4 regions of the Nitrogeniibacter aestuarii genome follow, and region 1 is predicted to be linked to each of the others. Evidence: predicted binding sites of a transcription regulator. Region 1 holds the regulator's gene; each other region holds the start of a gene.

Region 1 (7,698 bases):
GCGACGACGGCGAGCATGTGGTCATTCGTCCGCTGGCCTACTGTGCCGAAGCCGAGATCGAGCGCTTCGCGCGCGGTATGCAGTACCCCATCATTCCCTGCAATCTCTGTGGATCGCAGGAAAATGCCCAGCGCCGTCAGATCAAACTGATGTTGCGCGACTGGGCCGAGAAATTTCCCGGGCGGATCGAGTCGATCAGCACGGCGATGCAGCATGTGATCCCGTCGCATCTGGCGGACAAGTCCCTCTTCGATTTTGTCGGCTTGACCCGAAATGACGAAGTTGCCGAGGGCGATACGGTGTTCGACCCACCCGAGCTGCCATCACCAACGCTGGCGCAGCCGATTCAGTTGCACGTCACCCGGGAGTCCTGATGCATCAAGTTCACCCAGCCTTTCGAGCCTTCAGCACCGTGTGCGCGCATTCGGCGGCGCGCACGGGTTTCAGGCCGGAGAAAGGCGCTGTTAAGCGTGATCTTTCATGACAGAACAACGTAACGTGTGCGTGATGTACGCCGAACTCGTCGGTGGGGAGCGTCTGGCTGCCCTGCTGAGCGAGACCGAAGCCGGACACGCGGTCGAGCGCAGCATGAACCGCATCGAGCGGGTGGTCGAAGGCCAAGGCGGTGTGCTGCTACGCCGGGCCAGTGATGAAATCTGCGTTGCATTCGAACGCTGTGACGGCGCGATCATCTCGGCCAACGAAATGGTCGAACGGGTCGCCAGTCTGCCGCCCGTGCGCGGGGTTCGCCTCGGGATCCGCATCGGCATGCACTACGGTGCCATGGAAGAGGAAACGCCCCCGGCGGGTGAAGCATTGGCGGTCGCCATGCGTCTGGCCGGCATGGCGCAGTCGGGGCAGGCGCTCATCAGTGGTGCGACGGTCCTGTTGCTCACGGCCGGTACGCGCCAGTACATCCGTGAGGGCAAGGAACACGGCCTGAGTGTCGAAGGCTTCGAATGGCCGGTCTATGCGCTGGCGGGTCGTGCCGGGATGGCGACATCCATTCCCCCGGCAGCGCGCGTATCCCAGCGTCTGCGCGTGCGACACCAGGACGACACGCACATGGTCGAGGAGCTGCGGCCGATTCTGCTGATGGGGCGCGAGATGGGGAATGATATCGTGGTGATCGATCCGCGAACCTCTCGTCAGCACGCCCGCATCGAGCGGCGGCGCGACGGGTTCTTCCTGGTGGATCAAAGCACCAACGGCACCTTCGTGGCAAACGAGGGCGGCGGCGAGCAGTGTATTCGCAGCGGCGAGGTCATGCTGGCCGGTCAGGGCCGGATTGGCTGTGGTTTTTCGGCCAATGAGACCGAGAAAGATCTGGTGTTCTACGAAATCATCTGATGCGTGAACGGACTAATGAATGACTGAGGGCGCCTGCGGGCGCCCTCAGTCATTCAAGAAGCCTTTTTTGGTTCGTTGCTCACGGCAGCTTCGGGTTCTGAAGCCGGTTTTTCGTGTTTGCCCGACAGGCAGGTTTTCATGAATGCACGACGTTCATCACCCTTCAGGGCTTGTTCCTTGGCGGTCTTGTTGCAGTTGCGCATGCGTTCATGCTGCGGATTTGCCATGACGGCGGAGGTAGGGGCGAGGGCGACCACAAGGGCCAGCAGGTGAGCGATCTTGCGCATGGAAATCTCCTGAGGTTTCGACTTGAAGAGATTCCGAGCTTAGATGATTGAAGCGTAAATGCCATGTAGATATGACATTGTTGTTACGTGAGCTGTGCGCTTGACGAAGGCCGTGCCAGTTGTTCAATCGGGATTGTCCGACAGCAGCAGGGCGCGCTGACGGGCAATGAATTCCTGAGTGGTATCGATGCCGCGCAGTTGAAGAATGGTGGTGCGTACGGCGGCCTCAAGCAGCACGGCGATGTTACGCCCGGCCGCCACGGGAATCACCATTTTCGGTACTGCGACACCGAGAATTTCCATGGTGTCCTGCTCGATGGGCAGGCGGGTTGGATCGCCTTCGCCCGGCTGGCGCCGTTGCAGGTAGATCACGAGTTTGAGCCGCATTTTCCGACGACATGCCGTTTCGCCAAAGATGGTGCGGATGTTAAGAATGCCGATCCCGCGAACCTCCAGGTAGTTCTTGAGCAGTTCGGGGCAACGCCCTTCGAGCACGGTTGGCGCGATCCGTGAGAACTCGACCATGTCATCGGCAACCAGTCCGTGGCCGCGCGAGATGAGCTCCAGCGCCAGTTCGGATTTGCCGGCGCCCGAGTCGCCCGTGATGAAGACGCCAAGGCCGAGCACGTCCATGAACACGCCATGGAGGGCCGTACGTTCTGCCATTTCGCGAGACAGATAGAGTCGCAGTTGATCCACGACACTGGCCGCCGGCTGCGGTGAGCGGAAGAGGGCCACGTCAGCCGCCGCACATTTGCGCTCGAAGGTCGCTGGCACCTCGCAGCCGTCAGCCACGATCATGGCTGGCGGGCGGGCCGACAGAATTTCCTCGACATAGCGGGCAAGGCGATTCGCGGTCTGGCGACGTGCCCAGGCAATTTCGGCCATGCCGACGATCTGGAGTCGCTCGGGGTGAATCAGATTCAGGTGCCCGACGAGATCGGCGGGCCAGACGCGTTCTTCGGAGACCGACAGCGTCCGGTCGAGCGTGCCGCAGATGTGCGTCAGCTCAAGGCGTTCGCCAACTCGCTCAAAGAGGCGGCTGACGCTGGTCTGGCGCATGGGCACCCCATGTGGTGAACAGGGCGTGTACGGCAGCCGCATCCGACGCATGATGGACGCGATCGCGGAATTCGCTGTCGCTGAACAGCTGCGCGAGCTCTGACAGCAACTGAAGGTGTTGCTCGGTGGCCTGTTCGGGCACCAGCAGCACGAACAGAAGATCCACGGGTTTGCCGTCAGGGGCGTCGAAGGGAATCGGTGTGCTCAGACGGATGACCGCTCCGGTCGCCTCTTTGAGGCCCTTGATTCGACCATGCGGGATGGCGACGCCCTGACCCAGTCCGGTAGAGCCGAGCCGTTCGCGTGCGAAGAGGCTGTCGAAGACCGTACTGCGGCCAATGTCCTGATTGTTTTCGAAAATCAGGCCTGCCTGTTCGAAGACGCGCTTCTTGCTGCTGGCTTCGAGGTCAACGAGGACGTTATCGGAGGAAAGGAGGGAGGCAATGAGGTTCATGGAGACTTCTTGCGACCCCTTGGGGTCGAGACCGCCCGGCCGGGGCGGGACGGGTTAATTGAGCGGATTGGCCCGCATTATAAACCCTTGTCCCCGGTCAGGCGGCGAGGGAATCGATCACGATTCGATGCTTTGGTGCTTGAGCGCTTCGTTGCTGTGCCCCTGGACCTTCTGCTTGTACTTGAGGACCTGACGATCGAGCTTGTCGGTCATGGCGTCGATGGCAGCGTACATGTCTTCGTTTTCGCTTTCGGCGAACAGATCCTTGCCACGCACATGCAGGGTCACTTCAGCTTTCTGGACCAGCTTCTCGACCGACAGGATGACATTCACGCTGGTGACGTTGTCGAAGTGTCGGATCACACGATCCAGCTTGGATTCCACATACTCGCGGATGGCGGGCGTGACTTCCACATGGTGTCCGGTGATATTGAGGTTCATGATCGCTCCTGTAGTCAGATCGTCTTGCGTTTGCTGACCGGCGGGATGTTGAGGGACTCACGGTATTTGGCAACCGTGCGTCGGGCCACCACCATGCCCTGCTGGCCAAGTAAATCTGCGATTTTGGAATCGGATAAGGGTTTTTTACGGTCTTCAGCCTCCACAAGTTGACGAATTAACGCGCGGATGGCGGTCGACGAGGCAGCGCCACCGGTATCGGTCGCAACATGGCTGCCAAAGAAATACTTGAACTCCAGTACGCCGCGGGGCGTGGACATGTACTTTTGCGTGGTGACGCGTGAAATCGTCGACTCGTGCAACTCCAGTTCCTCTGCGATCTCGCGCAGCGTCAAGGGGCGCATCGCCACCTCTCCATAATCGAAGAACTGGCGCTGTTGGTCAACGATGGACTGCGCGACGCGCAAAATGGTGTCGAAGCGCTGCTGCACGTTCTTGATCAGCCATTTGGCCTCCTGCAGCTGGCCGCCCAGATCGCCGTTGTTGCCGCGATTCTGCTGGAGCAATTGCGCATACAGGGCATTGACCTTGAGCTTGGGCATGGCCTCGGGGTTGAGCGCGGCCGTCCACCGGCCGCGGACCTTGCGCACGACCACGTCCGGGATGACGTAACGCGTGTCGTTGAGGGCAAACTCGGCGCACGGACGCGGGCTGAGGCTGCAGATGAGGTGGTGCGCCTCCCGCAGGCTGTCTTCCGAGCATTGCAGGTTACGGCGGAGGCGGACAAAGTCGCGCTGGGCCAGCAATTCGAGGTGCTCGACAACGATGCGCATGGCCAGATCACGGGTGGGTGACTCGGGCAGCGAGCGCAGCTGGAGTGCCAGACATTCGGACGGGCTGCGTGCGCCGACGCCCGGGGGGTCGAGGTGCTGCAGGTGGTGCAGGGCAATCTGCAGGTCTTCGATCTCGACTTCGTTCTCCGGATCGAACATCTCCAGAATGTCGTCGAGTGATTGCGTCAGGTAGCCATCGTCGTCGAGAGCTTCCATGAGCAGGCGGACCAGCGACCGGTCGCGGTCGCTCATCGGGGTCAGTGCAATCTGTTGGTCGAGGTGTTCCCGCAGCGATACCTGGGCGGCGTGGAAGGACTGAAAGTCGCTGTCGTCGTCATCGTCCCGGTTGCTGCTGCTGCCCGAACTGGAGCTGGCCCAGTCGGACATCGCGTCGAGCACTTCGTTGCTCTGGGACTCGGTGCTCTCGCTTTCGTTGCGCTCGCCTTCGCCATCGCCCTCACTGCCGCTTTCGGGGCCGGGGCCCTCTTCACGCTCAAGCAGCGGGTTGTCGAGCAGTGCCTTCTCGATTTCCTGATTCAACTCGATCGTCGACAGCTGGAGCAGTTTGATGGACTGCTGCAGTTGTGGCGTCAGCGTGAGGTGCTGCGAGAGTTTGAGTTGAAGTGTGGGTTTCATGGGGAATCGCGCTGTCAGAGTCTGAAATGTTCGCCGAGATAGACCTGACGTACCTGGTCATTTTGCACGATATCGGATGGTGTGCCACTGGCAAGCACTTCACCCGAGTTGATGATGAATGCGCGCTCGCAGATGCCGAGGGTTTCGCGCACGTTGTGATCGGTGATCAACACACCGATGCCACGGTCCTTCAGGAAGCGAATGATCTTCTGGATATCGAGCACCGCGATGGGGTCAACGCCGGCAAACGGCTCGTCGAGCAGGATCAGCCGTGGCGACGTGGCCAGGGCCCGCGCGATCTCGCATCGGCGCCGCTCACCCCCGGAAAGCGAGATGGCCGTGCTGTCGCGCAGGTGGGCAATCCCGAGTTCTTCGAGCAGTTCTTCGAGCTTTTCATGCTGGGCTGTCCTGGGCAGGCCCTGAAGCTCCAGCACCGCAAGGATGTTCTCCTCGACCGTGAGCTTGCGAAATACGCTCATTTCCTGAGGCAGGTAAGACAGGCCAAGCTTCGCGCGCGCATGGATGGGCAGATGGGTCACGTCGGCTTCGTCGAGGGTGATCTGTCCGCCGTCGGCGGCGACAAGCCCCACGATCATGTAGAAACACGTGGTCTTGCCCGCGCCGTTGGGGCCGAGCAAACCCACCACTTCACCGCTGCCGACCTCGAACGAGACGTCGTGCACCACGGTGCGTGACTTGTACTTCTTCTGTAGTCCGGTGACCCTAAGCAGGCTCATCGTCGCGATCTTTCAGAATCTTGTGTATCACGTCGGCAGCAAAGCCCCGGCCCTGCAAAAAGCGGGCTTGCTTCGCCCATTCACGGGCGTCGACCGGCTGCCGGCCAAATTTCTTTTCCCACACTTCACGGGCGCGCACGGCGTCGTCCGAGTCGGTGGCCTCTTCAAGAGCGGCGTCGATCAAATGGTCGGGCACGCCCTTCTGTTTCAATTCAAGACGCAATCGCCGGTTGCCCATCCGGGTCTGGCGGCTGCGAACATAACTTTCAGCAAATCGCGCATCGGAGAGCAGATCCAGCGACTCCAGGCGGTCGAGCAGTGCGTCGAGCTCATCCCGGTTGCCTTCGCTGCCCAGTTTGCGCGCCAGTTCGGCCCGGCTGTGCTCGCGCCCCGAGAGCAGTCTCAGGGCGCGGGCCTTCAGGGCGTCTGCCATAGGCTCGGGCTCAGGCCTCGGTCGATTCAACCGGTTCGGCAGCGGCCTCGATGGCGGCCATGGCCGACAGGTTGAAGGTGGCGCGAACCTTGTTTTCGATTTCACGCGCGATGGCCGGGTTGGCCTTCAGGTACTCGCGCGTGTTGTCCTTGCCCTGACCGATCTTTGTGCCGTTGTACGAATACCAGGCGCCGGCCTTGTCCACGATCTTGGCCTCAACGCCCAGATCGATGATTTCGCCCTCGCGGGAGATACCTTCACCGTACAGGATGTCGAAGTTGGCCTGCTTGAACGGAGGAGCCACCTTGTTCTTGACGACCTTGCAGCGGGTTTCGGAACCGACCACCTCGTCGCCCTTCTTGATGGTGCCGGTACGGCGGATGTCGATACGCACGGACGAGTAGAACTTCAGTGCATTTCCGCCGGTGGTGGTCTCCGGGTTGCCGAACATCACGCCGATCTTCATGCGGATCTGGTTGATGAAGATCACCAGGGTATTGGTGCGCTTGATGTTGGCGGTGAGCTTGCGCAGGGCCTGACTCATGAGGCGGGCCTGCAGGCCCGGCAGCTGGTCGCCCATTTCGCCTTCGATTTCGGCTTTTGGCGTCAGGGCTGCCACCGAGTCGATCACGACGATGTCGATGCCGCCGGAGCGCACCAGCATGTCGGAAATCTCGAGCGCCTGTTCGCCGGTGTCGGGCTGGGAGACCAGCAGATCGTCGATGTTGACACCCAGCTTCTCGGCGTAGCCGACATCCAGCGCGTGCTCGGCATCCACGAAGGCGGCCGTGCCACCGAGTTTCTGCATCTCGGCAATGACTTGCAGCGTCAGCGTTGTTTTACCGGACGATTCCGGGCCGTAGATCTCGACCACGCGTCCACGGGGCAGGCCACCCAGGCCCAGCGCGATGTCGAGGCCCAGCGAGCCGGTCGAGACGGCTTCGATGTCGCGAGCGAGGTTGTCGTCGCCCATGCGCATGATCGAGCCTTTACCAAACTGTTTTTCGATCTGCGACAGTGCGGCGGCGAGCGCTTTGGCCTTGTTGTCGTCCATGTGGAATGTCCTCAATTTCGGTTGATGATGATTATGGCACAGAGTTTGCTGGTGTGTTGCGTCCGTTTTTCCGGGGGCGCATTCCCAGTGACTGCTCATGTAGCTTTATACAGTATCGAGCTCAGTGCGTGAATCACCGTCTGGCGACGGATGCTGGTGCGATCGCCGTTGAAGTGACAAGTTTCCGAAAAAACCGGCTGTCCGGGCCATGACCAGGCCAGACAGACCGTGCCGACGGGTTTGTCGGGCGTGCCGCCCGTCGGGCCGGCGACGCCCGAGACCGCGATGGCCACGTTTGCATTGCTGTTTGCCAGTGCCCCGGTGACCATGGCCTCCACGGTTTGTGTCGAAACCGCGCCGAATTGCTGGAGCGTTGACTCCGGCACGGCGAGCAGCCTCATTTTTGCGGCATTGGAGTAAGTGACGAACCCGGTGTCGAACCATGCCGAACTG
Region 2 (7,698 bases), 2.3 Mb from region 1:
CATGGACTTGAGCACCATGGACAGGAACAGCGCTTCGAACTGCTGCGCCGCCGCCTTGATGGCTTCGGGATTGTTGTCCTTGGCCAGGCGCTTGAGGTCGGCCATGGCGTTCGGATCGAGGGTGTTGATCGGCATTGCGTCCATGATGGGCGCCTCAGATCACCTCAAGATCGGCACGCAGGGCGCCGGCAGACTTCATGGCCTGCAGAATGCTGATCAGGTCCATGGGGTTGGCCCCGAGCGCGTTGAGCGCCTTGACCACTTCGGCCAGATCGGCACTCTCGGCCACGTTCATGAGGTAAGAGCCCTCCTGATCAATGGCCGCCCCACCGGTCTGGGTGGTTACCGTCTGCCCACCGGCCAGCGCATTCGGCTGACTGACCGCCGTCTCGTTCTGAACCGAAACGGTCAGGTTGCCGTGCGCCACCGCGCAACGCTGCAAGGTCACCTTCTGGTTCATGACCACGGAGCCGGTGCGCGAATTGACGATCACCTTGGCCTCCATGAGCTCCGGGGTCACCTGAATGTTCTGGATCTTGCCTAGGAAGGCCACACGCTGGCTCGGGTCCATGGGCGAGCGCACCTGCACCGTGCGCCCGTCGAGCGCTTGCGCGGTGCCCGGCAGGGTGGCGGCGTTGATGGCATCAACCATGCGTGCGGCGGTGCCGAAATCGGTGTCTTCCAGTTCGAGCATGATCACGTCGCCCTGCCCCACCGAGGACAGCACTTCGCGTTCGACCGTGGCCCCGTTGGGAATGCGACCGGCCGACAGATGATTGACCACCACCGACGCGCCACCGCCCTGGGCACCGGCGCCACCGACGATGACATTGCCCTGACCCATGGCGTAGATCTGGCCATCGGCCCCCTTGAGCGGCGTCATGATGAGGGTGCCGCCACGCAGGCTCTTGGCGTTACCGATGGAGGACACCGTGATGTCCATGCGCTGACCCGGCCGCGCAAACGCCGGCAGATCGGCAGTGACCATGACGGCGGCGACGTTCTTGAGCTGCAGGTTCGTTCCGGGCGGCATCTGCACGCCCATGTTGCCGAGCATGTTGATGATGCTCTGCACGGTGAACGGCGTCTGGGTGGTCTGGTCACCGGAGCCGTCGAGACCGACCACGATGCCGTAGCCCACCAGCTGGTTGCTCCGCACGCCGGCCACGTTGGCAATGTCCTTGATGCGTTCGGCCTGGGCCTGGGCACCGGCGAAGAGGATGAGGCCGATCAGCGCGAGACGAAGAAAGGTGGACATCATGACGGACCTCAGATCGGCAACAGGGCAATGAAGAAACGCTGCAGCCAGCCCATGACCTGACTGTCAGCAATGTAGCCACTGCCCTTGTATTCCATGCGTGCGTCGGCCACCTGGGTCGACTGCACCGTGTTGCTGGTGGTCACGTAGGTCGGGTTGACCACGCCAGAGAAGCGGATGAACTCGTCGCCCTGATTGATGGCGATCTGCTTTTCGCCCGAGACCAGCATGTTGCCGTTCGGATAGACCTCCACCACCGTCACGGTGATGGTGCCGTTGAACAGGTTGTTGGCAGCCGCCGCACCGGAGCCGTCGAAGGAATTGCTGGTGCCGGCATCCAGGCTCAGGCCGGCCAGGTTCTTGAACGGCAGCTTGTTGACGGTGTTAATGCCGCCGCTGATGGACGAATCGCGCCCGGCGCTGGCGTTGGAGGCCTTCTGGGCCGAGGTGTTTTCCACCAGATTGATGGTGATGGTGTCGCCCACGAGGCGGGCTCGCCGGTCTTCGAACAGCGGCCGGGTGGCGTTCGCCTGAAAGATGGCACCGTTGGCCGGCGCCATCTGCGCGCGCTGCGTCGGTCGGGCCGACATGGGCTGATGCACCGCCGTGGGCGGCACGCTGTCGAGCGCGGCGCAGCCGACCAGCAGGGTCGTCAGAAGGGCAGCGAACAGGGCACGCATGATCTGGCTCCGCTTACAGCTGGGTCAGACGCCCCAGCATGGCATCCGAGGTCTGGATGGCGCGGGAGTTCAGTTCGTAGGCGCGCTGGGTGGTGATCATCTGCACCAGCTCCTCGGCCACGTTCACGTTCGAGCCTTCCACATAGTTCTGGTTGAGCACGCCCACGCCGTTGGTCCCCGGGGTGTTCGGCGTCGGGGTGCCGCTGGAAGCGGTTTCGAGATAGAGGTTTTCACCCGCGCTTTGCAGGCCGCCCACGTTCACGAAGCTGGCGATCTGGATGGTGCCGACCTGCGTCGGCGCATTCTGGTTACCTGCCTGGACCACACTCACGGTGCCGTCCTTGCCGATGGTGATGGCGGTCGTGTCTTCCGGAATGATGATGGCCGGGTTGAGCGGATACCCGCTGGCGGTCACGATCTGGCCCTGGTTGTCGAGCTGGAAGGCGCCGTCACGGGTATAGGCCGTGGTGCCGTCCGGCATCTGGATCTGGAAGAAGCCCTCGCCCTGAATCGCCACGTCCAGCGCATTGCCGGTCTGCTGCAGGCTGCCCTGGGTGTGGATGCGCTCGGTGGCCACCGGGCGCACACCGGTCCCGATCTGCAGGCCGCTGGAGATCTGCGTCTGCTGGGTGGACTGGGCGCCGGGCTGGCGCAGGGTCTGATAGAGCAGATCCTCGAACACGGCGCGAGCGCGCTTGAAACCGTTGGTCGACACGTTCGCCAGGTTGTTGGAGATCACGTCGAGTTGGGTTTGCTGGGCTTCAAGGCCCGTTCTTGCGGTCCAGAGTGAGCGGATCATGTCGGACTCCTTGGTGGCCCCATGGGGGCCGATGTTCTTGGGCGGTCACACGGGGTGACCGATACCATCAATGTAAGCGTGGCCAGCCCGGTGTCTTCGGCAGAGAAAGCGCGAAAAAACCGGTCAGTTTTCAGGCTCAGCCGGCGCTCAGGATCTTGGTGGCCGTCTGGTCGTTGGACTCGGCCCGGCGCAGCACCTGCATCTGCATCTCGAACTGGCGCTGCACGGAAATCATGTTGGTCATCTGATCGACCACATTCACGTTGCTGCCCTCCAGATAACCACCGGCCACCTGAACGTTCTCGTCCAGGGGTGCGGGGGCACCGCCGGCAACGCGGAACAGGCCGTCTTCACCACGCTCCAGCGTGGCTTCATCCGGATTGACCAGCTTGAGGCGCCCCACCACGTTCACGGCGTTCTTGTCACCGGTGGCGGGAATGGCGGAAATCGAGCCGTCCTTGCCGATGACGATCTCGTTGTCCGGCGGGATGGTGATGGGCCCACCGTCGCCGATGACCGGGCGTCCGCTGCGGGTCAGCAGCACCCCTTCGGGCGAGAGCTGGAAGCTGCCATCACGCGTATAGCCTTCGGCCCCGTCGGCGCCCTGCACGGCAAAGAACCCCCTGCCCTGAATGGCCACGTCGTAGGTGCGGCCGGTGAACTTGATCGGCCCTTCGCTGAAGTTGGTGGCCACGCTGGCGTCGACCACGAAGGCGCGGCTGGGCAACGGCGAGTTGGTCACATCGACCGAGCGGAAACGATGCATCTCCTCCCGGAATCCGGTGGAGTCGGCGTTGGCCAGATTGTGCGAGACCGCCGCCTGCTGCCCGAGGGTGTGCTTGGCTCCGGTCATCGCGATGTAGATCAGCTTGTCCATGACGCGCTACCTGTGATGGATCAGAGGTTGACCAGGGTCTGCAGGATCTCGTCCTGAGTCCGGATCGACTGGGCGTTGGCCTGATAGGAGCGCTGCTGGGTGATCATGTTCACCAGCTGGGCCGTCAGATCGACGTTGGAATCTTCCACCGCGCCCGAGGCCAACAGGCCCAGGCTGCCACTGCCCGGTGCACCGACCAGCGGCTGGCCGGAATCAGGCGATTCGGCCCACAGGTTGTCACCGACGGAGATCAGGCCACTGGGGCTGGCGAAGTTGGCAAGCACCACCTGGCCCAGGTTGCGGCTCTGGCCGTTGGAGTAGCGCCCCTGCAGGATGCCGTCGGAGCTGATGCTCATGCCCGCCAGCGAGCCGGAGGCATAGCCGTCCTGCGCCGTGCGGTTCACCCCGAAGCCACTGCCGTACTGGGTACTGCCGGTGAAGTCGATGTCGATCGACTGGGGCGAGTTGGCGCCGAAAGTGGCCGGGATGGTCACCGAGATGGTCTGGTTGGCCCCGGCCGTCAGCGCGCCGGCACCATCGAAGGTCAGCTGCGAACCGAAGGCGGTGGCACCACCGCCATCGAGCTCGTGATAGACGTCCCACACCCCGCCGGAGGCCTTGCGGAAGTACATGGTCAGGATGTGGTCGTTGCCCAGCGAGTCGAACACCGTCACCGACGTCGATGCGTTGTAGGTGGTCGGGTCGGTGGCATCGAAAGCCAGGGTCGGCGTGGTGTTGCGCGAATCCAGGTTCAGGCCCAGATCGATGGTGGATGACGGGTTCGGCTGCAGGTCGGACGTATCGACCTGCATCTCCACCGGCGTGGCCGGCAGGATCGTGCCGGTGATCGTCGCTGGGTAACCGGTGAGACGGTAGCCGCCGGTATTGACGATGTAGCCGTCCTTGTCCACATCGAACTGGCCATTGCGGGTGTAGGCGATGGAGCCCTCGCCGCTCATCCGGAAGAAGCCGCCGCCGTTGATCGCCAGATCCAGTGGATTGTTGGTGGCGGTAATGCCGCCCTGGCTGAATGCCTGGGCAATCGACGCAGCGGAGGTACCGATACCGACCTGACCACCGGCGGAGCCCGTGGCACCGTTCATGGCCGAGGCGAAGACATCGGAAAACAGCGCGGAGCTGCCCTTGAAACCGACGGTGGAAGAGTTGGCCACGTTGTTGCTGATCACGTCGAGGGCGCGGGACGCGGCATTAAGACCGCTCAAACCTTGTTGGAATGCCATGACTGTCTCTCCCGTCAGAGGATTTGCTGAATTTCATCGAGTTGGAAAATGCCGAGGCTGCCGACCTGCACATCGACGCTCTTCGGCCCGCGGATGATGCTGGACACCTGGCCCAGCTCCAGCGCGGTTGAACTGACCTTGTTATCGCCCATGGTGGCGGTCACGTTGACCACATAGTTTCCGACTGCTGCCGGGGTGCCGTCCGTGGCGGTGCCGTCCCAGGTGAAGGTGTGGGTACCCGCATCGTGCGCGCCGAGGTCCGTCTTGAAGACTTCGATGCCGTTGGCGTCGGTCACCGTGATGTTGACCTTGTCGGCACCCGCGTCGAGCTTGAAGCCGCCCAGCGCGCCCTCCTCGGTCAGCACCAGACCGCGACCCGGCACGAACACGCCGCGCCCCACCAGTTGGGCGGCCTGCAGCGCGTCAGTCGACTGCTGGCCCTCGACCAGGCTGGCAAGCATGGTGTTGAGGCGTTCGATGCCGTCGACCGTGCTGATCTGTGCAAGCTGGGAAGTCACCTGGGCGTTGTCCATGGGGTTGAGCGGGTCCTGGTTCTTCAACTGCGTGGTGAGCAGCGTGAGGAAGCGGCCTTGAGCGTCGTCCATGGCGTTCGCCTCGGCAGGTTCGGTGCGGGCAAGATTGCTCAGAATCTGCTGAGCGTTTCCCGTGGCGGTGACAGTGGCCATTGTTCAAAACTCCTGCTGGATTACTGGCCGATGCTCAGCGTGCGCTGGATCAGCGTGCGGGCGGTGTTCATCACCTCCGCGTTCGCCTGATAGGAACGGGACGCGGAGATCATGTTGGTCATCTCCTCCACCACGTTCACATTGGGCATTTCCACATAGCCGTCGGCATTGGCCGCCGGGTTGGCCGGCTCATACACCATGCGCATCGGTGCCGCGCTGTCGACCACCTCCTTGACCTGCACGCCGATGGAATCGGCCGTGCCGCCGATCGGCTTGGCCGCAAACACCACCTGCTTGGCCTTGTAGGACTCGCCGTCCGGGCCAACCACGCTATCGACGTTGGCCATGTTGGAGGCGGTGGTGTTCATGCGCACCGACTGGGCATTGAGGGCGGAGCCGGCAATCTTGAAAACGTTAAGCATGCTCATGACGTCTCACCCCTCACTGGTTCTGCATTGCCGACTGCATGGAGCGCAGCAGGCCGTTGATGAAGGTGATGCTCGCTTCGTAGTGCAGCGCGTTCTCGGCAAAGGCGGCGCGCTCCACATCCATATCGACGGTGTTGCCATCGACGCTGGCCTGTGTCACGTTGCGATACTGGGCCAGCGAGTCGAACGGCGACGCCACCTTGCCCTGCTGATGCCCCGCATTGGTCGTGGCCAGCGCGATCGGGCCCATGCGCATGTTCAGCGCGCCGGTCAGCGCCTTGGTGAAGTCGATGTCTTTCGCCTTGTAGTTCGGCGTATCGGCGTTGGCGATATTCGACGAGAGCAACTGCTGGCGATAGGCACGCAGATTCAGTGCGGTCTGATGAAACTGCATTTCTTGATCGAGCCGGTTGGTCATGCTGTCACCTCTTGTTCAATTCGGTACCCGGGGCATCGATGCGTCGGGCACCACACCCATTGCACCATCCGTGCCAGGCATCCTACGGCCCGTCAAATCAAGGCAATGCGCTGAACAGGCCGGCAAAACAGGGGTTTTTCATTGCCGATGGGCGGCAAGCCCAGCCGGGAAGCGGCAAGCTTTGCCGATTCGCCGATTTGGCCGGCAAAGCCCCCCTTTTTCTCGCGGACACTCTTGCCGGGCCCATGGTCGAATGGGCGCCATGAAACGCTTTGTCTCCTGCTTTTTGCTGCTGATGACTCTGTCGACGGGCGCGGTCGCGCAATCGCCGGGCACCGTGCGCGCCGTGGTCTACGAGTTCCTGCGCGGCCAGACCGCCGGCCAGAACGGTCAGGTGAAGATCGAAGTGGAGCAACCGACCATCCCCGCCCATATGCCGCGCTGTGACCGGCTCGAACCCTGGCTGCCTGCCGGCGCACGGCCGTGGGGCAAGGTACGGGTGGGCGTGCGCTGTGTCGGCCAGGGCAACTGGGCCTTGTACGTGCCCGCCCAGGTGAGCATCCTGGGCAACTATCTGGCCGCCGCCCGGGCGCTGAGACCGGGCGATGTGCTCACGATTGCCGACATCGAACTGCGCAGTGGCGAAATCACCACCATGGGCCGGCAGTTACTCACCGAACCCGAGCAGGCCGTTGGTCAGCAGATGCGCTTTGCCGTCGCCAGCGGTCAGCCCTTGCGCGCCACGATGATGGCGGCGCCCATCGTCATTCAGTCCGGCCGTCCCGTGAAGGTCATCGTTCAAGGCAGCGGCTTTTCGGTCGCTAATCAGGGAACGGCCCTGGGCAACGCCCGCGCCGGTCAAGCGATTCGCGTCCGCCTTGCCTCAGGGAAGGTCGTCTCCGGTGTGGCGACCGATAACGGAGAGGTGCTGATCCGGCCGTGACCCGTGTCACGACTGGGATGCAGGAAAGATTCGTTTACATGTTTTATCGATATGGCGTACTAAAGTTTTTACAGGTGGCGCCGTAACAGCAGATGTAGTCAAATAAAAAACAATTGAGGACCATTGCTGTGAAAATCGATAACTCTGTGAAATCGGTGGGGAACACCCCTGCCGGCGAGCAGCGCGCCCGAGCGACGGGTCAGGCCCCGGGGGGCCAGACCCAAGGCGATCAGGTGCAACTGTCGTCGCTTTCATCGGGTATGCAACAGGCTGAAAAGGCCATTGCAAATACGCCGGTGGTCGACCAGGCGCGCGTGGATGAAATCAAGCAGGCCATGACCGAAGGTCGCTTCCAGGTGGATGCGAAC
Region 3 (7,698 bases), 1.3 Mb from region 1:
CGGGCGCTTCGACGTGACGGTGCTCTATCACGACGGTCAGCGCATCGATCAATCGCCCGGAGAGGCACTGGCCAAGCTGATCGAACCGCGGGTCGTCATGCTCGCTGGTAGCGGCGCCGATCAGGTCAGCCCATAGAGCGGTATTCGCCGTCGTCGACTTGACGCCAGCATCGCCGAGTGCTGCCATGGAGGTGAATCCGATACGGAGGTGCCTCATGGAACAGAAACCGCTTGAACAGCAGGTCAGCGACGCCCTGCAGGAAGACCCCAAGGAGATCGCCGAACGTGTTCGCCAACTGACGGTGGACGCGCTCTCAGGCCGACCGCTTGACACCACGGGCATGCGCGAGACCTTCGCCACCGTGACCGACGGCATTCGCGAGGGCGCGTCGCGTCGCAGCGCCCGCATGGAAGAAGCCATCAAGGAAGCCATGCACGGCATGGATGGCGCGTTGCGCAATTTCGCCGAGGCCACCTCGCTGGCCATTCAGGAGGCCCGCAGCGAGGGCAAGGCCTATTCATCCGAAGAGTTTTCAAGCCTGCTCGATGACGTCAAGTCCTTGCAGACGCTGATGGCCGACACGCTCACCAAGGGCGCCAAGCAGGCCACGGGGGCTGCGCAGAACACACTCGGTCAGCTCGCTGACCATGCGCGCATCCACGGCACGGCCGCCGGCAAGGAGTTGTTCGCCATCCAGACACGCCTGACCCAGACCATGGCGGAAGTGACCAAAGAGGCCGTCAGCGACGGCACCAAGACGCTGCAGGCTGGTGGCAAACTCATGGCCGGGCTCACCGCGGGTTTCCTGCGCGGCATTGCCGACCGACTCCAGGACGCCGCAGATCGCGGCAAGGGCCGCTGATGCTCTGGGATGCGCTGGGCGCGGTGCGCGATCTGGGGCGCCTGCATGACATTGCCTCGGTCCTGATCCGTTACGGCTTCGGCGACATGGTGCGCCGGATCGGCATGTCCGGCGCGCTCGAAAAAGCCGGCAAGGCGCTCAACTGGCGTGCGCCGGAAGAGCTCGCCCACCTGGCGCCTCCGGCCCGGGTGCGGCGCGCGCTTGAAGAACTGGGCCCGAGCTTCGTCAAGCTGGGCCAGGTGCTCGCCACGCGCGTCGACCTGTTCCCGCCGGAATGGATCGACGAGCTGAGCAAGCTGCAGGACGAGGCCCCGCCCCTGCCCTTCGAGCAACTGCGCGCCCAGCTCGAAGAAGACCTCGGCGCCCCACCCGAAGACATCTTCACCGGCTTCGACACCACGGCACTCGCGGCAGCCTCGCTCGCCCAGGTGCACCGGGCACGCCTGCCGGACGGCACGCCGGTCATCCTCAAGATCCGACGGCCCGGCATCCGCCCGGTCATCGAAGCCGACATCCGGCTCATGGAACGGCTGGCCGAGATTGTCGATGCCGACTCGCCCGATCTCAGACGCTATCGACCCAAGGAGGTGGTGCGCCAGTTCGTGCTCTCCTTGCGCCGGGAGCTGGACTTCGCCGCAGAGGCACGCAACGCAGAGCGCGTCGCCCGCAACCTGGAAGATCGCGAAGACATCGTAATCCCGCGCGTCTATTGGGAATGGACCTGCGAGCGCCTCAACGTGCAGGACTACGTCGACGGCGTCAGCGGTCGCGAGGTGCGCCTGCTGCCGGCCGCCGGATTGAGCGCAAAGCTGCTGGCGGAGCGCGGCGCCACGGCGGTACTCACGATGATCCTGCAGGACGGGTTCTTTCACGCCGACCCGCACCCCGGCAACGTGTATTACCTCAAAGACAACCGCATTGCCTTCATCGACTTCGGCATGGTGGGTCGCCTCTCCGAAAACCGCCGCTATCAGGTGGCCCAGGTGCTCAACGCCCTGGTTTCCCAGGATGCGCCGGTCGTGGCCGATGTGCTGCTCGACTGGAGTGGCGACAGCGACACCCACGTCAATGAAGAAGCCCTGCGCACCGAAATCGACGCGTTTGTGGATCAGTACCGCGGGGTGCCACTCGAGCGCCTGGACGTGACCGCCATGCTCAGCGACGTGGTCACCATCCTGCGCGAGCATGGGCTCGCCCTGCCCCCCGATCTGGTGCTGCTGGTGAAAGCCTTCATCACCCTAGAAGGCCTTGGCCGGCAACTCGACCCGGCCTTCGACATGGCCAGCGAAGCCGCCCCCTACCTGCAACAGGCGTTGCTGACCCACATGGCGCCCAAGGCGGTGGCCAAACGCGGCTGGCGCACCCTGTCGAACACCGTCAGCCTGCTCACCGACCTGCCCCGTGATCTGAGGCAACTGATCAAATCGGCTCAGCGCGGCAAGATGCAGATCCAGGTGGACGTGCCGCCGCTGGACCGCTTCACGGAACGCATGGACAAGGCCAGCAACCGGGTGGCACTGGCCATTCTCACCGCCGCCATGATCGTGGGCTCGTCGATCGTCATTAGCGTGGAGAAAGAGCCTTTGCTGGCGGGTTTCCCGCCCCTGGGGGTGAGCGGTTTCGTACTGGCGCTCATCGGCGCCGTGGTGGTGGTGTTCTCGATCATCCGCAGCGGCCGCTAAGCCCCCCGGAAGGCGCCACCACGAGGGAGTACGCACATTGGCGTAGAGCCCCGCCCCGACGATTTGATTTGCACCATAATGGTGAAAACCCGCGTTTTTTCACCAAGGCCGTGCGCAAATTCACGGTCGATCGTCGATTCCACGCCCACTGCATGTACAAGCCAACAGTAACTCGTTGTCATTCAAACGGAATTTATCCGGCGTCGAATCTGGCCCGCATGTTGCAATCACGAACCACATGAACGCCCGCGCGCCTGCTCTGCTTCGCACCGATCTTGCGGCCGCCTCCTCTTGGCAGGCCCGGCTGCGATTGGGCTTCGAGGCCCGTGGCGAGCGCACGGCGCTTGTCGAGCGCATTCATGAAGGGCCGTTGCGACTACAGAAAGCCCTTTACCCGGAAGGCGAACGCATTTGCCACGGTATCGTCCTGCATCCTCCGGCCGGCATCGCTGGCGGCGATGTGCTCGATGTGAGTGTCTCGGTGCACGACAAGGCCCACGCGTTGATCACCACCCCGGGGGCCGGCAAATGGTACCGCAGCCTCGGCGCGGAAGGCGTGCTTCGACAACACCTGAGCGTTGCCGCCGGTGGCGTGCTGGAGTGGCTCCCGCAGGAGAACATCGTGTTCCGCCAGGCCAATGCGCGGCTGGTCACGGAGATCGATCTGGCGCCCGACGCCTGCCTGTTCGCCATGGAAATGACGGCTTTCGGTCGCCACGGCGAAGACCACCAGTTTCACGACGGCAGATTCGCACAGTCGATGCGTATCCGGCGAGATGGCCGAACCCTGTGGCGTGAGCAAGGGCGCGTTGATGGCGGTCACCGGCTGATGCACGCAGCCAGCGGGCTCGACGGCCAACGGGTTACCGGCACCTTCATTGCTGCCGGCCCCGGCCTGAATGACGCCCTGGTCGAACGCTGCCGCGAGATATCGATCACCCACGGCGACGGGGGCATCACCCTGCTGCCCGACCTGTTCATTGCCCGCTATCTGGGGGACCGCTGCGAAGCCGGCCGCGACTGGTTCGCCGCCCTGTGGGGCGTGCTGCGGCCGGCGCTGACCGGCCAGGAAGCCCGCATCCCCCGCATCTGGAAGACCTGAGGAGACCCATGGAACTGACCCCTCGCGAGAAGGACAAGCTGCTCATCTTCACCGCAGCCCTGCTGGCCGAACGCCGCATGGCACGCGGCCTCAAGCTCAACTACCCGGAAGCGGTCGCCTACCTGTCTGCCGGCATTCTCGAAGGCGCCCGCGACGGCAGGACCGTCGCCGAGCTGATGAGCTACGGCACCACGCTGCTGAACCGGGACCAGGTCATGGACGGTATTGCCGAGATGATTCCCGAGATCCAGGTGGAAGCGACCTTTCCCGACGGCACGAAGCTCGTCACCGTCCACAACCCCATCGTATGAGGTACCTCGCCATGCCTACCTTATTGATTCTCCCTACTGCCGTTCGGGCCGGTCGCATTCGGGCGTCTGTCGCAGGGTCGCCCGCCCGCCGGGCCGCCCCAAGGGCGGGCGCGGCCCCCTTGGGGGGCAGCGATCGCATGCGAGCGTGGGGGTGCCTATGATCCCCGGAGAACTGCTCCCACAGGACGGCGAGCTTGAACTCAACGTCGGGCGCGACACCATCACCGTCGAGGTGACCAACACGGGCGACCGCCCGATTCAGGTCGGCTCGCATTATCACTTCTTCGAGACCAACGCCGGGCTGTCCTTCGACCGGGCAGCCGCTCGCGGCTATCGACTGAATATCGCCGCCGGCACCGCCGTGCGTTTCGAGCCCGGCCAGGTGCGGACGGTCGAACTGGTCGCGCTCGATGGCGACCGCAAGGTCTACGGCTTCAATGCCAAAGTGATGGGAGCACTCTGATGGCAAAAATCTCCCACCGCGCCTACGCGGAAATGTTCGGCCCGACCACGGGCGACCGCCTGCGTCTCGCCGACACCGACCTCATCATCGAGGTCGAGAAGGACTACACCATCTACGGTGAAGAGGTGAAGTTCGGTGGTGGCAAGGTCATCCGCGACGGCATGGGCCAGAGCCAGCTGCTCGCGGCCGACGTGGCCGACACAGTCATCACCAACGCGCTCATCATCGACCACTGGGGCATCGTCAAGGCCGACATCGGCATCAAGCATGGCCGCATCAGCGCCATCGGCAAGGCCGGCAACCCGGACATCCAGCCGGGGGTGACCATCCCCATCGGCGCGGGCACCGAGGTGATTGCCGGCGAGGGCAACATCATCACCGCCGGTGGCATCGACGCCCACATCCACTTCATCTGCCCGCAGCAGATCGAAGAGGCGCTCATGAGCGGGGTCACCACCATGCTTGGCGGCGGCACCGGGCCGGCCACCGGCACCTACGCGACCACCTGCACGCCCGGCCCCTGGCATATCCAGAAGATGATGCAGGCCGCCGACGCCTTTCCGATGAACCTGGGTTTTCTCGGCAAGGGCAACGCCTCGCTGCCGGGCGCACTGGCCGAGCAGATCACCGCCGGTGCCATCGGCCTCAAGCTGCATGAAGACTGGGGCACCACGCCCGCGGCCATCGACAACTGCCTGTCGGTGGCCGAGCAGATGGACATCCAGGTGGCCATCCACACCGACACACTCAACGAATCCGGCTTTGTGGAAGACACCGCCGCGGCCTTCAAGGACCGCTGCATCCACACCTTCCATACGGAAGGCGCTGGCGGCGGCCACGCGCCGGACATCATCAAGCTGGCCAGCATGGCCAACGTGCTGCCCAGCTCGACCAACCCAACCCGGCCCTACACGGTCAACACCATCGACGAGCATCTGGACATGCTCATGGTGTGCCACCACCTGGACCCGTCCATCGCCGAAGACGTCGCCTTTGCCGAGTCCCGCATTCGTCGCGAGACCATCGCCGCCGAAGACATCCTGCACGACCTGGGCTGCTTCTCGATGATGAGCTCCGACAGCCAGGCCATGGGCCGGGTAGGCGAAGTGATCATCCGCACCTGGCAGACCGCCCACAAGATGAAGGTGCAGCGCGGCTCGCTTGAGGGCGATCCGTCGTCCAACGACAACTTCCGCGTCAAACGCTATGTGGCCAAATACACCATCAACCCGGCCATTTCCCATGGTATCTCCCATGAGGTGGGCTCGGTCGAGGTGGGCAAGCTGGCCGACCTGGTGGTGTGGAAGCCGGCGTTCTTCGGCGTCAAGCCGAGCCTCATCATCAAGGGCGGCATGATCGCCGCTGCGGCCATGGGCGATCCCAACGCCTCGATTCCCACCCCGCAGCCAGTGCACTATCGCCCCATGTTCGGCAGCTACGGCGGGGGGCTCAAGACCTCGGTCACCTTCACCTCCCAGTCGGCGCTCGAGACCGGTGCGCTCGACGCGCTCGGCCTCAGTCGGCCACTGGTGGCGGTGAAGAACATCCGCCAAGTGCGCAAGGGCGACATGATCCACAACGGCTGGATGCCCACGCTGGAAGTGGACCCCGAAACCTATCAGGTCCGCGCCGACGGCCAGCTGCTGACCTGCGACCCGGCCGACGTGCTGCCCATGGCGCAGCGCTACTTCCTGTTCTGAGGATGTCGAGATGTTGCTGATCGAGCAGATGTACGAGGGTGACGACGCCACCACCAAAACACTCACCCTGAGCTACGACAAGCGCACCAAGAGCCGCTTGCGCACCAAGCTCGACAGCGGCGAGGTAGTCGGCCTGTTCCTGCCACGCGGCACGGTGTTGCGCGGCGGTCAGCGCCTGCTCGCCAGTGACGGCGGCGTGGTCGAAGTGGTCTCCGCCAGCGAGGCCTTGGTCGAAGCCCGCTGTGCCACGCTGCTCGACCTCACCCGCGCCGCCTATCACCTGGGCAACCGCCATGTGGCGGTCGAGGTGGGCCAGGACGCTCAGGGCAACTGGCTGCGCATCGCCGCCGACCATGTGCTTGAGGAAATGCTCCTGGGCCTCGGGTGCGAGGTCCTGGCCATCGAAGCGCCCTTCGAGCCGGAATCGGGCGCCTACTCGGGCGGCCACCACCACCACGGCGAGCCGTCCGAGCGCCGCGGCCCCAAGATTCACGAATACCGTCACAACGCATGAGCCTGCCCCTCGTCCGCCTCCTGCAACTGACCACGCCGGCCCTGCCGGTCGGCGCATACACCTACTCGCAAGGCCTGGAGTGGGCCATCGATTGCGGGCGTGTAAGCACCGAGGCAGACACCGGCGAATGGATTGCCGACGTGATGCGCGAGAGCATCGCCAGCTTCGAACTCCCGCTGGCGGGCGCCCTGATGCAGGCCTGGCAGGCAGATCACGATGCCGAAATCGCCCGCCTGAACGATGACTTTCTCGCCAGCCGGGAAACCCGCGAGCTACGCGCAGAGACCGTGCAGATGGGGTACTCCCTCACCCGTCTGCTGCTCGAGCTCGACACCTTCAGCGCGCTCGACGGCTGGCCCGAGCGCCTGCGCGCCGTCGACACCCCAAGCTTTCCGCTGGCGTGGACCGCTGCGGCAACTGCCTGGCAGATTCCTGTCCGCGATGCCCTGCCCTCCTATCTGTGGGCATGGCTGGAAAACCAGGTGATGGCGGCCATCAAGGCCGTGCCCCTGGGGCAGTCCGCCGGGCAGCGGCTGCTCTCGCGGCTCGGCGCCGAGATCCCCGCTTTGGCGCAGCGCGCCGCCACCCTGCCCGAGGACGACTGGACGAACTTCAACCCCGGCCTGGCCATTGCCAGTTGCAAACACGAAACACAGTACTCGCGGTTATTCCGCTCCTGAGCAACAACAGAGAGACTCTATGAGCAAGAACGCCCCCCTACGTGTCGGTATTGGCGGCCCGGTCGGTTCCGGCAAGACGGCCCTGACCCTGAATCTGTGCCGCGCCCTGCGCGAGCGCTACAACATCGCGGTGGTCACCAACGACATCTACACGGCCGAAGACGCCCAGTTCCTGGTGCGCAACGAGGCACTCGACCCGGAGCGGATCATCGGCGTCGAGACCGGTGGCTGCCCGCACACCGCCATCCGCGAAGATGCCTCGATCAACCTCGAAGCGGTCGATCGACTCAACCAGCGCTTTCCGGGCCTGGAGATCATCTTTGTGGAGTCCGGCGGCGACAACCTGGCGGCCACCTTTTCACCGGAACTGTCCGATCTCACGC
Region 4 (7,698 bases), 740 kb from region 1:
TGCATCTGCAGCACTTCGAACACTGGCTGCTCAGATGGCTTTACGTGCTGGGCGGGCTGATCGGCTGCGTCTGCATCGCCACGGGCTTCATCTTCTTCGTGGGCAAGCGCAGGCGCATGCATGCCGACACCGGCAGTCAGGGCGCACGCGTGGTCGATGCGCTGGCGGTGACCACCGTCACCGGCATGGTGATGGCGGCCGTGGGCATGCTGGTGGTCAATCGTCTGTTGCCGCCGGAGGTGGACGGCAAAGGGGCGTGGGAAAAACTCGCCTTCTGGGGGCTGTGGCTGCTCACCCTGGGGCATGCGTGGCTGCGCAGTCGGCCAGTGCTCAAGGCGCGCATGAACCCGGCCTGGCGGGAGCAATGCCGGGCCATTGCCTGGCTCGCCCTGATGGCGGTCGGCCTGAACTGGCTGACCACCGGCGACCATCTGATCAAGACGATGGTGACCGACCCCTACTGGGCCGTGGCCGGGGTCGATCTCGCGTTGCTGGCCACTGCCGCCGTGAGCATCTGGGCGGCACGAAAACTCGAAGGGCGGCAACAGCTTTGCGTCTCATCCACCGTCGCGGAGGGGGCCCATGGCTGAAGCGATCTGGTTGTGTCTGGCCGCCCTCTGCGCCGTCGCCGGCATGGGCTGGCTGGCCCTCAGTCTGGAGGTGCACTGGCGTCAGGTGGTGGGGCGCGACGCGGTATTGTGCGGGGGCGTTGCCGTGCGATTGCGCCGTGCCGGCGGGCTGGCGCTGGTGCTCTGCGCGGTGTGCTGCTTCATCGCGGATCGACCGTCGATGGCGGTGCTTGTCTGGTGGATGTTGCTGGCGGGCGCCGGCCTCCTGATTGCGCAGGTGCTTGCCTGGCGGGCGCACTGGCTCAGGCCGTTGGCGTTTCCGGCCCGGGGGTGATCCCGTTGCCGGGCGGGCAGCACGAGCCGGCGACGGACGAAAAAACGGGGCGCCAATGCGCCCCGAATCGGTCAAAGCAAGGGAGTCGAGAGGGAGGGTGACGCCCCGTGACCGGCGCTCTCAGAACCGGTAACCGACACCGATACCCACCAGCCACGGGTCGATGTCCAGATGGGTGAGTTTGTTGCCGTTGATGCTCACGTCGGTGCCCATCTTGATCTTCTTGACGTCCACGTTCAGGTACCACTGGTCGGCCAGTTTCACATCCATACCCACTTGCAGGGCGAGGCCGACGCTGCTGTCTTCGGTCTCCAGACCCATGATCAGCTCGTCATTGGTGAACAGGGTGTAGTTCACGCCGATACCAACATAGGGGCGGAACTGGGCTTCGGGCATGAAGTGGTACTGCAGCAGCAGGGTGGGCGGCAGTTGCTCGACGGTACCCAGGTCGGTGCCGTTGAGCTTGACGTTGTGTTCCTGCGGGTAGGTGAGCACCAGCTCGGCGGCGATGTTGGGGGTGATGAAGTAGCTGATGTCCACTTCCGGGATCACCTTGTCGCTCACATGGATGTCGTCTTTGCCCGCGAGGCCGGCAATGGCGTCGGACTTGTTGGCGGTGTCGATATTTACGGCACGTACGCGGACCATCCAGTCGCCCTGGGACTGGGCAAAGGCGGGGACGCTCAGGGTGGCGGCGATGGCAGCGACAAGCAGGGTTTTCTTCATGATCTGGCCTCGGTACAGGTGATTTGAAATCAAGCTTGGCGGCGACTTTAACCATTTCGTTATAAGGGTTAATGATCTGTATCAATGTCGACATCGCGACTCAAGGCGCGTTTGCTGCGAATTGTCGTGTTTGTGACATGGGGGGTGAACATCAGAATCCATTGAAAACAATGGCTTGGCGTTGGCACCCTACTTGCTAAATCTCCACTGCAACCGTGGAGAACGCCATGAAAGCCAGCGATATCCAGGCCCTGCTCGACGAGCCGGCCTGCAGTCACAACACGAAAGAGAAGTCCGGATGTGCCCGCCCCAAGCCGGGTGCGGCGGCCGGTGGCTGTTCGTTTGACGGCGCACAGATCGCCCTGCTGCCCATTGCCGACGTGGCGCACATCGTCCACGGCCCCATCGCATGTGCCGGCTCCAGCTGGGACAACCGGGGCACCCGCTCCTCCGGCCCGCAGCTCTATCGCATCGGGATGACCACCGACCTGTCCGAGACCGACGTGGTCATGGGGCGCGGCGAGAAGCGGCTGTTTCACGCCATCAAGCAGGCCATCGAGAGCTACGCGCCGGCGGCGGTGTTCGTCTACAACACCTGCGTGACCGCGCTGATCGGTGACGATGTGGAGGCCGCCTGCCGAGCCGCCACCGAGCGCTGGGGCGTGCCGGTGGTGCCGGTGGATGCCGCCGGCTTCTACGGCACCAAGAATCTGGGCAACCGCATCGCCGGCGAGGCCATGTTCAAGTACGTGGTCGGTACCGCCGAGCCCGAGCCGGCACCGCCGCGCATCGACGGGCGCCCCACCTACGACGTGAACCTGATCGGCGAATACAACATCGCCGGCGAGTTCTGGCATGTGCATCCGCTTTTCGACGAGCTGGGCTACCGCATTCTGTGCACCCTGTCGGGGGATGCCCGTTTCCGCGAAGTGCAGACCATGCACAAGGCCGACGCCACCATGGTGGTGTGCGCCAAGGCCTTGCTCAACGTGGCGCGCAAGCTCAAGGACAACCATGGCGTGCCCTTCTTCGAGGGCAGCTTCTACGGCATCGAGGACATGAACGCCGCCCTGCGCGGCTTTGCGGAGCTGATCGGTGACGAAGACCTCAAGACCCGCACCGAGATCGTCATCGCCCGCGAGACGGCCGCGGCCATGGCGGCGCTCGAACCCTGGCGGCCCCTGCTCAAGGACAAGCGCGTGCTGCTCTACACCGGCGGTGTGAAGAGCTGGTCCATCGTCTCGGCCCTGCAGGATCTGGGCATGAAGGTGGTGGCCACCGGGACCAAGAAGTCCACCGAAGAAGACAAGGCGCGCATCCGCGAGATCATGGGCGACGACACCAAGATGATCGAGGACGGCAGCCCCAAGGCCCTGCTCGATGTCTATCGCGAATACAAGGCCGACATCCTCATTGCCGGGGGCCGCAATCTCTACACCGCCCTGAAGGCCAAGATTCCCTTCCTCGACATCAACCAGGAGCGGGAATTCGCCTACGCCGGTTACGCCGGCATGGCCGAGCTGGCGCGCCAGCTGGCGCTTTCCATGAACAGCCCGGTGTGGGAGGCGGTCCGCCGTCCTGCGCCCTGGGGCCAGGGCACCAGTGGCGCCCTGATGAGCGCGTGAGGCACGAACATGGCTGACATCATCCCCACCAAGAAAGCGCTGGCGGTCAATCCGCTCAAGGTGAGCCAGCCCGTGGGCGCCTCGCTGGCCTTCCTCGGGCTCGGTCGCTCGATGCCGCTGATGCACGGCTCGCAAGGCTGCACCGCCTTCGGCAAGGTGTTTTTCGTGCGCCACTTCCGCGAGCCGATCCCCTTGCAGACGACGGCCATGGATCAGGTCTCCACGATTCTGGGTGCCGACGACAACGTGGTGCAGGCCCTGCACACGCTGGCCTCGAAAACCCGGCCGGATGTGATCGGGCTGGTGACCACGGGCCTGTCCGAGACCCAGGGCACGGACATCCATCGCAGCGTGCGCGAGTTTCGCAGCCAGTTTCCGGAGTTCGATGACGTGACCGTGGTGCCGGTGAACACGCCGGACTATGTGGGCTGTTTCGAGTCGGGCTTTGCGCTGGCGGTGGAGGCGATCATCGACACCCTGGTGCCGACGAGCAACCTGGCCGGCAAGCGCCCCAAGCAGGTCAATGTGCTGGCCTCGTCCATGCTCACCCCCGGTGATGTCGAAGCGATCCGCGAATGGATCGAAGCCTTCGGCATGCGTGCCGTGGTGTTGCCCGATGTGGGCGACTCGCTCGACGGGCACCTCACCGACCAGGCCTTCCAGCCGCATGCCCCCTACACCCTGGGCGGCACGCCGCGCGCCGAGATCACGGCCATGGGCGAGTCGGCCGCCACGCTGGTGATCGGTCCGTCGCTCTACAAGGCGGCCGACCGGCTGCGTGAGCGCACCGGCGTGCCCGACTACCGTTTTGACGGACTGATGGGGCTGGACACCTGCGATGCCTTCACTCTGGCCCTGGCGGAGATTTCCGGCAAACCGGTGCCGGCACGTATCGACCGCCATCGTGCCCAGTTGCAGGACGCCATGGTCGACGCGCATTTCATGCTCGGCTTCGCCCGTGTGGGTGTGGCCGCCGACCCCGACCTGCTCAGCCAGATCACCCGCTTCATGACCGGTATGGGCGCCGAGATTGTCGGCGCCGTCAGCCCCGCCAAGGGCCCGGCCCTGGCCGACCTGCCGGTCGACCAGGTGCTGGTCGGTGATCTGGAAGATCTCGAAAAGGCGGCGCGCAAGGGCGGTGCCCAGTTCCTCATGACCAATTCCCATGGCGCCGAGACCGCGCACCGGCTCGACGTTCCACTCATGCGCATCGGCTTTCCCCAGTACGACCTGGTGGGCGGCTATGCACGCACCTGGGTGGGCTATCGCGGCTCGCGCCAGGCCCTGTTCGACCTCGCGAACCTCATCCTGGGGGCACACCATGAAATCGAAGCCTATCGATCCATCTACCGCGCGTCCGAAGGCGCAGGAGAAACCCATGGCGAACCGGCGACTGCAGCTGGCGTGGTCCATTAAGGAGGAACCGGCCGTGACGATTCGAGTTGCTTTTGCTTCCACCGACCGGGAGCGCGTCAATCAGCACTTCGGCTCGGCCGAAGCCTTTGCCATCTACGACGTGGAGCCCGGCAAGGCCAACCTCGTCGGCTATGGCGAGTTTGCCGCCGAAGCCCAGGACGGTAACGAGGACAAGCTGGCCGCCAAGATCGGCTTTCTGGACGGTTGCCAGGCGGTGTACGTGATGGCCGTGGGGGCCTCCGCGATCAAGCAGTGTCTGGCCCGTGGCATACAGCCCATCCGCTGCGATGAGGTGGACGAGATCCGCATCCTGCTCGAAGAGCTGTCCACCGCCATGCGCGAGGGCGGCACCCCCTGGGTGGACAAGGCCATCGCGGCGCAGAACCGGTCCGAAGACCGATTCGCGGACATGGCCGACGAAGGGTGGGATGGATGAATGCACGTCTATCACACCCCGGCATTGTCCAGGCCATCGAGGGGCGCGAGGCGCTCGTGGTGGTGGACACGGGCGGCTGCAGCGCGTGTGGGCACGGGAGCAGTTGCGGGGTCGGTCAGGTCGCCAAAGGCCTGCCCGCCACCGTGCTCCGGGTGCCTGCGACGCGCCAGCTGCGACCAGGCGAGCACGTGACGGTGAGTGTGCCGGTGCGCGCGCTCACCCTTCAGGCCCTGCTCGGCTACGTATGGCCGGCCATCGGGCTCATGGTCGGGGCCGGCATCGGCAATGCCACCGGCTCGGACACCACCGCCATCGTCGGTGCCGTGGGCGGTTTCCTCGGCGCCATGACCATCGGACGTGTCGCCCTGCGGGTGATTCCTGCCCTGCGGGTGACACCCCGATTGGACGATTGAAACGCATTTCAACTTTTGTGAAGGAGCAACACCATGACTGACGTGGTCGCAGACGATCCGATCCTCGAGACGGATTTCATCAAGGAAATGTCGCGCCAGATGCGCGCCCTGGACACCTATGGCACCTATGCCGGCTACTCCATCGAGAAGCTGCTCGACCCGTTCGTGCTCACCAAGGAGAAGAAGGCCGATATCCCCATCGTGGGCGACCCTGACGAAGAGACCCTGGCGCGCGTGAAGTGCTTCTACAACGCCATTGCCGTGCTCATCGAGAAAGAGTGCCGTCAGCTGGCCGTGCCGCTCATCCATCTGACGCATGAAGGGTTCGGCCGTGCGCTGATCACCGTGGGTTACCTGGTGGTGATCGACAAGACCCTGCGCGATGTGCATCGCTTCGGCTTCCCGACCCTGTCCAAGATGAAGGACGAGGCCGACAAGCTGCTGTCGATCGCCATCGAGCGTATCGGCAAGCACCCGGACGTGGCCGGCATGTAACGAAGGGGCGCCGCTCCCTCTCCTTCAAGGGGAGGGTGGGGATGGGGTTTTCGCCCGGGAATCACTGATGAGACCCATCCCCCACCCGACCTCCCCTGGAAGGGGGAGGCGCAAGCGGCGAACGCATCAACAACCGATCAAAGGAGTCATCCAATGACCGACGAAGAACTCAAGGCGCTCGAGAAAGAGGTCAAGAAGCTCAAGCGCATCTCCGCCGAAAAGGCCTCCGAACTGCACGATCTCGTTGAAGATCGCCTGCCGGCGGCCTACGACGATATCCCCGTCATCGCCCAGACCACCTACGATGCCTGCAAGGCATGGGCCGATGCCAACGCGCGCCTGCAGGCGGCGCTGAGTGAAGTGGCGAGCTGATCATGATTACCGGACTGACCCGTGGCGGCGAGGCGTGGACCCCCACCTTCGTGGATGCCCTCAACCAGGAAAAGTGCATCGGCTGTGGCCGGTGCTACAAGGTGTGCCCGCGCAACGTGCTCGACCTCGTGGAGCGTGAGCTCGACGATGACGACGAGGACGAAGACGACGACAACATGATGGTCATGGCCATCGCCAACGGCGCCGACTGTATCGGCTGTGGCTCCTGTGGTCGCGTCTGCCCGAAGGACTGTTACACCTACACCTCGGCCTGATGGACGTGCCCTCTCCCCAGGTGGGTGCGGCGGTCTGCGAGGCCATCCGTACGCAGGTGGCCAGGCTCGGCCTGTCCATCGGTGACGAGCCGAGCTGGGCGGCTGTGCAGCTGAGCGAAAAGACCGATCCCTTCTCGAAGGAATCGTCCCTGATCGCCACCTGGCGCGGTAGCGCACGCTACGGCACCGCCACCTTCTTTGCCGATGGCCGGGTGTTCGCCGAATACCAGGTGCTGCAGCCGCATCCGCGGCTGGCGGGCCAGTTCGTCGAGGCGGTTCAGGTGTGGGGCACGCCCGACGCCCTGCGCGGTGACGTGGTGCTCATGGAGATGCCCGCCTGACCATGTCGCTCACGCCCCGCCTGATCCTGCTGCACAAGCAGAAGACCAGCGCCATGGTGCGCTTCCTGTGCCTGCCCGACGGCCTGCTGGCCTTCGAGCCCATGCCGCCCGAGGCCAGCCTTCGTGACGAAGACTGGTCGTCTCCGGTGGACATCCACCCGGCGGCGCATGCGCGGGCGGCCGCGGTGCGCCTGGGCTTGCCCGAATCGGCGGTGGAAGCCGAAGGCGAGTTTCGCGCCTGGGTGGCCACGGCCGAGGGCGATGTGCCCGTGCTCATGGGCTTCTTCGCCCTGGAAGACCCGCCCTTCGAGGCGGCTGGCCACGCTGGCGGGCGCTTCATCAACATGATGGACGCGCGCCGCCTCTCGACGCTGGATCAGCAACTGATCCGTCGCGCCTACGAGCACGTGCTCGGTTAGATCGCCGGCATGCCGATGAAGCCCGGCAGCGCCTTGATGCGTTCGATCCAGGCGCGGATGTTCGGGTACGGCGCCAGATCCACACCGCCCTCATGCGACAGTGCCACGTAGGGCATCACCGCGCAGTCGGCAATGGTCGGGCGACCGTTGGCCAGCCAGTCATGCGCGCTCAGATGCGCATCGATCAGCGGCAGGACGCGGTCCGCGCGGCGCAGGGCGTCGGCCTTGTCCAGCGCGTAGCCGAACTTGTCCACCAGGCGCGCGGCGCCGGGGCCGT

The links. Region 1 encodes sigma-54, which starts transcription at its own class of promoters, with help from an activator protein. Its sites were predicted from a motif close to TGGCACGCTTNCTGCTNA; they were not measured.
Region 2: the regulator sigma-54 is predicted to act here: its motif matches at 6,446-6,463, upstream of flgB (flagellar basal body rod protein FlgB).
Region 3: the regulator sigma-54 is predicted to act here: its motif matches at 2,756-2,773, upstream of J0W34_RS08150 (urease accessory protein UreD).
Region 4: the regulator sigma-54 is predicted to act here: its motif matches at 1,812-1,829, upstream of nifE (nitrogenase iron-molybdenum cofactor biosynthesis protein NifE).

Annotation. Positions count from the first base shown of each region.
Region 1 covers NZ_CP071321.1:495,409-503,106, forward strand. Annotated here, with positions in the region: gene ttcA (tRNA 2-thiocytidine(32) synthetase TtcA) at 1-374, shown strand, start outside; gene J0W34_RS02305 (FHA domain-containing protein) at 481-1,350, shown strand; gene J0W34_RS02310 (PsiF family protein) at 1,404-1,637, opposite strand; gene hprK (HPr(Ser) kinase/phosphatase) at 1,761-2,699, opposite strand; gene ptsN (PTS IIA-like nitrogen regulatory protein PtsN) at 2,668-3,153, opposite strand; gene hpf (ribosome hibernation-promoting factor, HPF/YfiA family) at 3,271-3,594, opposite strand; gene J0W34_RS02330 (RNA polymerase factor sigma-54) at 3,609-5,021, opposite strand; gene lptB (LPS export ABC transporter ATP-binding protein) at 5,036-5,758, opposite strand; gene recX (recombination regulator RecX) at 5,745-6,191, opposite strand; gene recA (recombinase RecA) at 6,202-7,245, opposite strand; gene J0W34_RS02350 (CinA family protein) at 7,341-7,698, opposite strand, start outside.
Region 2 covers NZ_CP071321.1:2,912,813-2,920,510, forward strand. Annotated here, with positions in the region: gene flgJ (flagellar assembly peptidoglycan hydrolase FlgJ) at 1-144, opposite strand, end outside; gene J0W34_RS13515 (flagellar basal body P-ring protein FlgI) at 155-1,261, opposite strand; gene J0W34_RS13520 (flagellar basal body L-ring protein FlgH) at 1,270-1,938, opposite strand; gene flgG (flagellar basal-body rod protein FlgG) at 1,952-2,737, opposite strand; gene flgF (flagellar basal-body rod protein FlgF) at 2,874-3,614, opposite strand; gene flgE (flagellar hook protein FlgE) at 3,635-4,855, opposite strand; gene J0W34_RS13540 (flagellar hook assembly protein FlgD) at 4,870-5,541, opposite strand; gene flgC (flagellar basal body rod protein FlgC) at 5,562-5,969, opposite strand; gene flgB (flagellar basal body rod protein FlgB) at 5,983-6,387, opposite strand; gene flgA (flagellar basal body P-ring formation chaperone FlgA) at 6,650-7,330, shown strand; gene flgM (flagellar biosynthesis anti-sigma factor FlgM) at 7,459-7,698, shown strand, end outside.
Region 3 covers NZ_CP071321.1:1,753,028-1,760,725, reverse strand. Annotated here, with positions in the region: gene J0W34_RS08165 (YiiX/YebB-like N1pC/P60 family cysteine hydrolase) at 1-136, shown strand, start outside; gene J0W34_RS08160 (DUF6781 family protein) at 216-863, shown strand; gene J0W34_RS08155 (ABC1 kinase family protein) at 863-2,545, shown strand; gene J0W34_RS08150 (urease accessory protein UreD) at 2,784-3,647, shown strand; gene J0W34_RS08145 (urease subunit gamma) at 3,656-3,958, shown strand; gene J0W34_RS08140 (urease subunit beta) at 4,116-4,421, shown strand; gene ureC (urease subunit alpha) at 4,421-6,121, shown strand; gene ureE (urease accessory protein UreE) at 6,132-6,635, shown strand; gene J0W34_RS08125 (urease accessory protein UreF) at 6,632-7,315, shown strand; gene ureG (urease accessory protein UreG) at 7,335-7,698, shown strand, end outside.
Region 4 covers NZ_CP071321.1:4,433,988-4,441,685, reverse strand. Annotated here, with positions in the region: gene J0W34_RS20670 (PepSY-associated TM helix domain-containing protein) at 1-590, shown strand, start outside; gene J0W34_RS20665 (DUF3325 domain-containing protein) at 583-903, shown strand; gene J0W34_RS20660 (OmpW/AlkL family protein) at 1,024-1,629, opposite strand; gene nifE (nitrogenase iron-molybdenum cofactor biosynthesis protein NifE) at 1,857-3,254, shown strand; gene nifN (nitrogenase iron-molybdenum cofactor biosynthesis protein NifN) at 3,264-4,670, shown strand; gene J0W34_RS20645 (NifB/NifX family molybdenum-iron cluster-binding protein) at 4,633-5,106, shown strand; gene J0W34_RS20640 (SoxR reducing system RseC family protein) at 5,103-5,519, shown strand; gene J0W34_RS20635 (NifX-associated nitrogen fixation protein) at 5,553-6,014, shown strand; gene J0W34_RS20630 (CCE_0567 family metalloprotein) at 6,168-6,386, shown strand; gene fdxB (ferredoxin III, nif-specific) at 6,389-6,661, shown strand; gene J0W34_RS20620 (hypothetical protein) at 6,667-7,002, shown strand; gene J0W34_RS20615 (hypothetical protein) at 7,005-7,421, shown strand; gene J0W34_RS20610 (glutathione S-transferase family protein) at 7,418-7,698, opposite strand, start outside.